2 regions of the Janthinobacterium sp. SUN118 genome follow, and region 1 is predicted to be linked to the other one. Evidence: riboswitches for the same ligand, from Rfam matches in the RefSeq annotation. Region 1 holds a riboswitch; the other holds the start of a gene.
What was found. A riboswitch is a leader RNA that binds a small molecule or an ion and turns the genes downstream of it on or off. The one in region 1 is predicted to bind thiamine pyrophosphate.

Region 1 (3,408 bases):
TCAATTGCATGGGCACGTGGCCCGGGCCTTCGATCATCACTTGCACGTCGTGCTTCCAGGCGATCTGCGTCAGCTCGCCCAGGGTCTTCAGCTCGCCCAGCTGCGCCTCGTCGTTGGCGTCGTAGATGGAGCCGGGACGCAGGCCGTCGCCCAGCGAGAACGAGACGTCATACGCCTTCATGATCTCGCAAATCTCTTCGAAATGCGTGTACAGGAACGATTCCTGGTGGTGGGCCAGGCACCATTTCGCCATGATGGAGCCGCCGCGCGAAACGATGCCCGTCAAGCGCTTGGCCGTCATCGGCACATAGCGCAGCAGCACGCCGGCGTGGATGGTGAAGTAGTCGACGCCCTGCTCGGCCTGCTCGATCAGGGTGTCGCGGAAAATTTCCCACGTTAAATCTTCTGCCTTGCCATTGACCTTTTCCAGCGCCTGGTAGATGGGCACGGTACCGATGGGCACGGGGCTGTTGCGCACGATCCATTCGCGCGTCTCGTGGATGTGCTTGCCAGTCGACAAGTCCATCACATTGTCGCCGCCCCAGCGGATGGCCCAGGTCATCTTTTCCACTTCCTCGCCGATGGACGACGTGACGGCCGAGTTGCCGATATTTGCGTTAATTTTCACCAGGAAATTGCGGCCGATGATCATCGGCTCGACTTCCGGGTGGTTGATGTTGGCGGGAATGATGGCGCGGCCGCGGGCGATTTCCTCGCGCACGAACTCGGGCGTGATTTCGGCAGGGATGCTGGCGCCAAACGACTGGCCCGGGTGCTGGCGGCCCATCATCTCGGCCATGCGTTCACCCATGGGGCCGGAAGCCTTGAGCTCGCGCAAATACTCTTGCCGGCGCATGTTTTCGCGGATGGCGACGAACTCCATTTCCGGCGTGATGATGCCCTGGCGCGCGTAGTGCATCTGCGTCACATTCTTGCCGGCAATGGCGCGGCGCGGCTTGCGGTGCAGGTTGAAGCGCAGCTCGGCCAGTTTCGGGTCGGCCAGGCGGGCGATGCCGTAGTCGGAGGTGGGACCGGGCAATTCTTCCGTGTCGGCACGCTCGAGTATCCACGGCAGGCGCGGCGTATCGAGGCCCGAGCGGATGTCGATCTGCACGTCCGGGTCCGTGTACGGGCCGGACGTGTCATACACGTAGATCGGCGGATTCTTTTCGCCGCCGAACGACGCTTCCGTGTCGGACTGGCTGATGGCGCGCATGGGCACGCGGATGTCGGGGCGGCTGCCTTCGACATAGATCTTGCACGAATTGGGCAGCGGCGCGATGGCGGCTTCGTCGACCGTGGCGGTGGCGGAAAGGAATTTCGGATTGGCGTTCATTTTGGCTCCTTGGCTAGACTGCAGCTAGACTATTTATAGCCTGGAGCCAGCTAAGGAGGTTCGGCTGCGCGCACGCGGAAAAGCGGGGTGCGTTCATCCTAAAGCTTCCCTTCGCTGGCATTATCCAGATCAGGTTCGGAGGGTATTTCTCACCCGCGCTTGCACCGTGTTTCCACAGCGAAAGGCAGGACCCCTAGCGTTTGCCGCCTTGCGGCAGCGAGCCAATTATACGCGGTTCGCGCCGCGTGGCCAGATGATTTCTTGCAGCTGTCGTCTTTGCGCATCGCTTGCCTTGCAAACGATGCGCGGACGTTTATTTCTTCTTGCCCCAGCGCCAGCTGGTCGGTTCGCCTTTCAGCCAGCACACGCCGACGAGCGCGGCGGCGATGACGACTTCATAGACGATGTAGGGCGCCAGCGATTCCTGCGGCGGGAACAGATAGGCGCCGCAGGCGAACAGCGCCAGCGCGCCGAGGAAGACCAGCCAGCCCTGCCAGGTGATGGGCATGCCCCAGCCCCAGCCATAGGTCTTGGCGGGGAACCAGTATTGCGGCGGTGTCGCCGGAGGCAGTTTGTCAGCCATGATGCTTTCCTTGTCGATGTGAATGGCAACAAGTATAAATCAGCCGCCCGCCAATCAGGCAGTGCGCAGGCGCGCCGTGACATCGAGGCCGATGCCGCGGTAGCCGATGAAGCGGCTGCCATTGTCGAACATCGGTTCGCCGCTGACCTGCAGGTACTGCGTGCTGCCGTCCGGGTTGGCGCGGCTGTAGATGAAGTCGAGGAACGGTTCGCGCGCGGCGATCTTGGCGTCGAGCAAGGCACGCTCGGCGGCGTTCCAGCGCTGCGGCTCGTCTTCGCTGCCGATGCCCAGCATCTCGGCCACGGGGCCGGAAAAGCGCGTCAAATTGCCCTGCGCATCCTGTTCCCAGTACCAGTCCGACGACAGTTCCGTGAAGCGCTGGAAGCGCGCTTCGCTTTCGCGCAGTTCGGCCGTGCGCGCTTCCACCATCTGTTCCAGCGACTTGCTGTAGTCGCCCAGCTTCTGGTACAGCAGGCGCACTTCCAGCATGTTGTGGATGCGCGTCTTGACTTCCACCAGGTCGAAGGGCTTGCTGACGAAATCCTTGGCGCCGGCCTGCAGCGCGCGCAGCTTGTGGCCAGGCTGGGCCGTGATCACCAGCACGGGCAGATAACTGCCCGCCTCGATGTCGCGCAAGCCTTCCATCACCTCGAAGCCATCCATTTCCGGCATCTGCAAGTCGAGCAGGATCAAATCGTAGCGGTGCTGCTGGTGCAGCGCGCGCACGGCTTGCGGGTCCATGGTGGACGTGATGCGCGTATAGCCGGCATTGCGCAGCACCTGTTCCAGCAGCATGACGTTGGCCTCCTGGTCATCGACGATGAGGATGCTGGCGTTCAGAATCTCGGTGGCTTGAAGCATGGCGGTATTCCTAAAAATAAATGCTGAATTAGCGTACTGCGTGAGTGTCGTCGGCCAGGCCATGCGCGGCCGCATGGTGCAGGGCCACGTCGAGCGCATCCATGAATTCGACGACCTTGATCGGCTTGGTCAGGTAGCGGAAGAAGCCCGCTTCCAGGCCTTTTTCGATGTCGCGCGGCACGGCGTTGGCCGACAGCGCCATCACGGGAATGTGGCTGGTCAGCGGATCGTCGTGCAGGATATGCAGCGCGCCATAGCCGCTGATGCCGGGCAGGTTGATATCCATCAAGATCACATCGGGCTGGTAGGTGCGCGCCAGGTCGATGCCCAGGTGCGCATCGATGGCCGTCAGCAGCTTCAGGTCGCTGCGGCGGGCGATCAATTGCTCCACCAGCGCCAGGTTGGCGGGATTGTCTTCCACGTACAGCAAGGTGCGCTGGCTTTCCTGCGGCTCTTGCACCTGCGGCAACGCATCGCCGTCACCCAGCACCAGTGACGGTGCGGTGCTGGCGGCCAGCTCGAACCAGAAGGTGGTGCCCACGCCGACGGTGCTGTCGACGCCGATGGCGCCGCCCATCAGTTCGACCAGCTGCTTGGTGACGACCAGGCCGATACCCGTGCCCTCTTC
Region 2 (3,408 bases), on a different contig from region 1:
TCAAGCAGAACGGCGTCTACGATGAGGTGCGCGCGGCGCTGGCCGGCCACACGGTGCTGGAATTTGCCGGCATCGAACCGAATCCCAGCTATGAAACCCTGATGCAGGCCGTGGCCCTCGTGAAAAGCGAGCGCATCGATTTCCTGCTGGCCGTCGGCGGCGGTTCCGTGGTCGACGGCACCAAGTTCATCGCCGCGGCCGCCCTGCATGAAGGCGAGGCCTGGGACATCCTGGCGAAAGGCGGCAGGATCGTCGACGCCGCCCTGCCCTTCGGCACCGTGCTGACCCTGCCGGCCACGGGTTCCGAAATGAATGGCTCGGCCGTGATCACGCGCAAGGCCACGCAGGAAAAGCGCTCGTTCATGAGCCGCAAGGTCTATCCTAAATTCTCGGTGCTGGATCCCGCGAAAACGTTCACCCTGCCGCTGCGCCAGGTGGGCAATGGCGTCGTCGATGCCTTCGCGCATGTGATGGAGCAATACCTGACCTACCCCGTCAACGCGTCCGTGCAAGACCGCTTCGCCGAAGGCATCCTGCTGACCTTGATCGAGGAAGGCCCGAAGGCCCTGTCCCACCCGGACGACTACGATGTGCGCGCCAACGTGATGTGGAGCGCCACCCTGGCCTTGAACGGCCTGATCGGCGTGGGCGTGCCGCAGGACTGGTCCACGCACGCCATCGGCCATGAATTGACGGCCCTGTACGAGCTCGATCACGCGCAGACGCTGGCCATCATCCTGCCCAGCATGTTGCGCGTGCGCAAGCAGGCCAAGCGCGCCAAGCTGCTGCAGTACGCGGCCCGCGTGTGGGGCCTCGACGGCGGCGACGAGGATGGCCGCATCGAGGCGGCCATCGCGCGCACGGAATTCTTCTTCCGCCACATGGGCGTCAAGACGCGCCTGGCCGACTATGGCCTGAACCATGCGAGCGTGGACGCCGTCGTGGCGGCGCTGGAAGCGCACGGCATGACGGCGCTGGGCGAGCAGCGCGAAGTGACGCCCGCCGTCAGCCGCAAGGTGCTGGAGCTGAGCCTGTAGCCTGGTTTTAGAATCTGTGCACACTGTTGTAAAACGGTCAGCCAGCAGGACAGCGGGCCGTGGTTCATGCTAAGCTGTCGTTTCGCTAGGGGTCCTGGAGTCGTTATCCGGGTGAGAGATACCCTTCGTACCTGATCTGGATAATGCCAGCGAAGGAAAGCGCAAAGTACCTCCCTCCTTTGATAGCTCCTGCGTTGGCGCCAGCCGAACAAGCAGCCTGCCGTGCTCTTTCCCAGAGACGGCTTGAACCACGAGCAATCTATGTCCACACCGAATTTATCTGCGCATTTTTCACGTCCTGTACTGGCCCTGGCCATCCTGCACGCGTTTGCCGCGCCCGCCCTGGCCGTCAATGACGCCGCCGAAGCCGATGCGCAAAGCATGACCGAAGTCATCGTCACGGCCAGCAAGGCGCCGGCCGCCAAGCGCGCCTCCGTGGGCGGCTTTTCCGACGCGCCGCTGCTGCAGACGCCGGCCAGCGTCACCGTCATCGGGCAAAAAGAATTGCAGGACCTGCAGATCCGCAATCTCAGCGATGCCGTCAAGCTCGACGCCAGCATCAACGATTCCTACAATGCCGTCGGCTATGCGGAACAGTTTACGATACGCGGCTTCAAGCTCGACACCAATTCCAGCTACCGCAAGGATGGCGTCGCCATTCCCGGCGACACGCAAATTCCGCTGGAAAACAAGGAACGCATCGAAGTGCTGAAGGGTCTGGCAGGCTTGCAGGCAGGCATGGCCGCGCCGGGCGGCGTGATCGACTTCATCGTCAAGCGCCCGACCAACGCGCCGCTGCGCACGGTCACGCTGGAAGCGCGCGAACGGGGCACGCTGTACGGCGCCGTCGACGTGGGCGGACGCCTGGAAGACACGCGCTTCGGCTACCGCGTCAACGTGGCGGCCGAGCGCCTGCGCTCCTACATCAAGGGCGCCGACGGCAACCGCAAATTCATTTCCGGCGCCTTCGACTGGCAAATCTCGCCGCAGGCGCTGCTGCAACTGGACGCCGACTACCAGGACAAGGCGCAAGTGACGGCACCCGGCTTCCAGCTGCTGAGCAACGGCCGCCTGCCGTCGAACGTCAGCGCCGACACCATGCTCAACAAGCAGCCGTGGACGCACCCGGTGGAAACCATCACCAGCAACGTCGGCCTGCGCTTCCAGTATGCGTTCAACGACGACTGGCATGCCACCGTCTCCGCCAACCAGCACTCGTTCAAGCGCGACGACTATACGGCCTACCCGTACGGCTGCAGCCCGGAAGGCTGGGACCCCGTGTTCTGCAGCAACGGCGACTTCTCCGTCTGGGATTTCCGCAGCCTGGGCGAGACGAAAAAGCCGCTGAGCGCGCAAGCCATGATCCAGGGCAAGTTCGCCACGGGCAGCCTGCGCCATGAATTCACGGCCGGCATGTCGTATTTCAACCGCAAAGACCGTGCCGGCAAATACGTGTACGACGAAGTGGGCATCAGCAATATCTACCGTCCCGTCATCGTCGCCCCGTCCGACGGCGTCACGGGCCCCGTGCGCCTGGTGCGCAACGACAAGGAAAAATCCGTCTTCGTGCAGGACATCGTCAGCCTGGCGCCGAACTGGAAACTGCATGGCGGCTTGCGCCACATCGATGTCGATGGCTACCAGTATGTATTGAAGGCCGACAAGGAAATCCGCGCCAAGCACGACTTCCTGCTGCCGAACGTGGCGCTGGTGTACAACCCGCAAGACAATATCGCCGTGTATGCATCCTACTCGCAGGGCATGGAACACGGCGGCACGGCCGACCGCTATGCGGCAAACGCCAACGTGGAACTGACGCCGAGCCGCTCGAAGCAGATCGAGTTCGGCGTGAAGATGGACGTGACGCCGGACTTCATGGTGGCCGCCAGCCTGTTCCAGATCCGCAAGGGCCTGGAATTCAACCAATACCTCGACAGCAGCAAAACCGCGTACAACTTCGTGCGCGAGGGCCAGGCCCAGCACCGTGGCCTGGAACTGTCGGCCCAGGGCAAGGCATCCGCCAACCTGCAGCTGGGCGCTTCCCTGACGGCCCTGAACAGCCAGCAGTCGGACACGGGCAATGCGGACCTGGACGGCAAGCGCGTGCCCAACGTGCCGGCCCTGAAGGCGGCCGTGCGCGCCGATTACGCCGTGCCGCAAGTGGCGGGCCTGAACGTCAATGGCAGCTGGGAATATGCGGGCAGGAAAGCCTTCGAGTACAGCAACACCACCTTCGTGCCGTCGTACAGCGTGTTCAACGTGGGCGCCGCCTACGCCACGCGCCTGGCCGGCACGCCCGCCGTGCTGCGCGCCAGCGTCAACAACCTGACGGACAAGTTCTACTGGCGCGACGTGACGCCGGAAGCGGGCG

Region 2: linked by a shared signal. The riboswitch ahead of O0880_RS07305 (TonB-dependent siderophore receptor) and the one ahead of thiC (phosphomethylpyrimidine synthase ThiC) in region 1 are both predicted to bind thiamine pyrophosphate.

The regions. Positions count from the first base shown of each region.
Region 1 is NZ_JAPUBV010000006.1:112,303-115,710, reverse strand. It holds gene thiC (phosphomethylpyrimidine synthase ThiC) at 1-1,336, opposite strand, end outside; TPP riboswitch at 1,426-1,541, opposite strand; gene O0880_RS26170 (hypothetical protein) at 1,650-1,919, opposite strand; gene O0880_RS26165 (response regulator) at 1,974-2,780, opposite strand; gene O0880_RS26160 (ATP-binding protein) at 2,809-3,408, opposite strand, start outside.
Region 2 is NZ_JAPUBV010000001.1:1,600,112-1,603,519, reverse strand. It holds gene O0880_RS07310 (iron-containing alcohol dehydrogenase) at 1-1,037, shown strand, start outside; TPP riboswitch at 1,115-1,212, shown strand; gene O0880_RS07305 (TonB-dependent siderophore receptor) at 1,299-3,408, shown strand, end outside.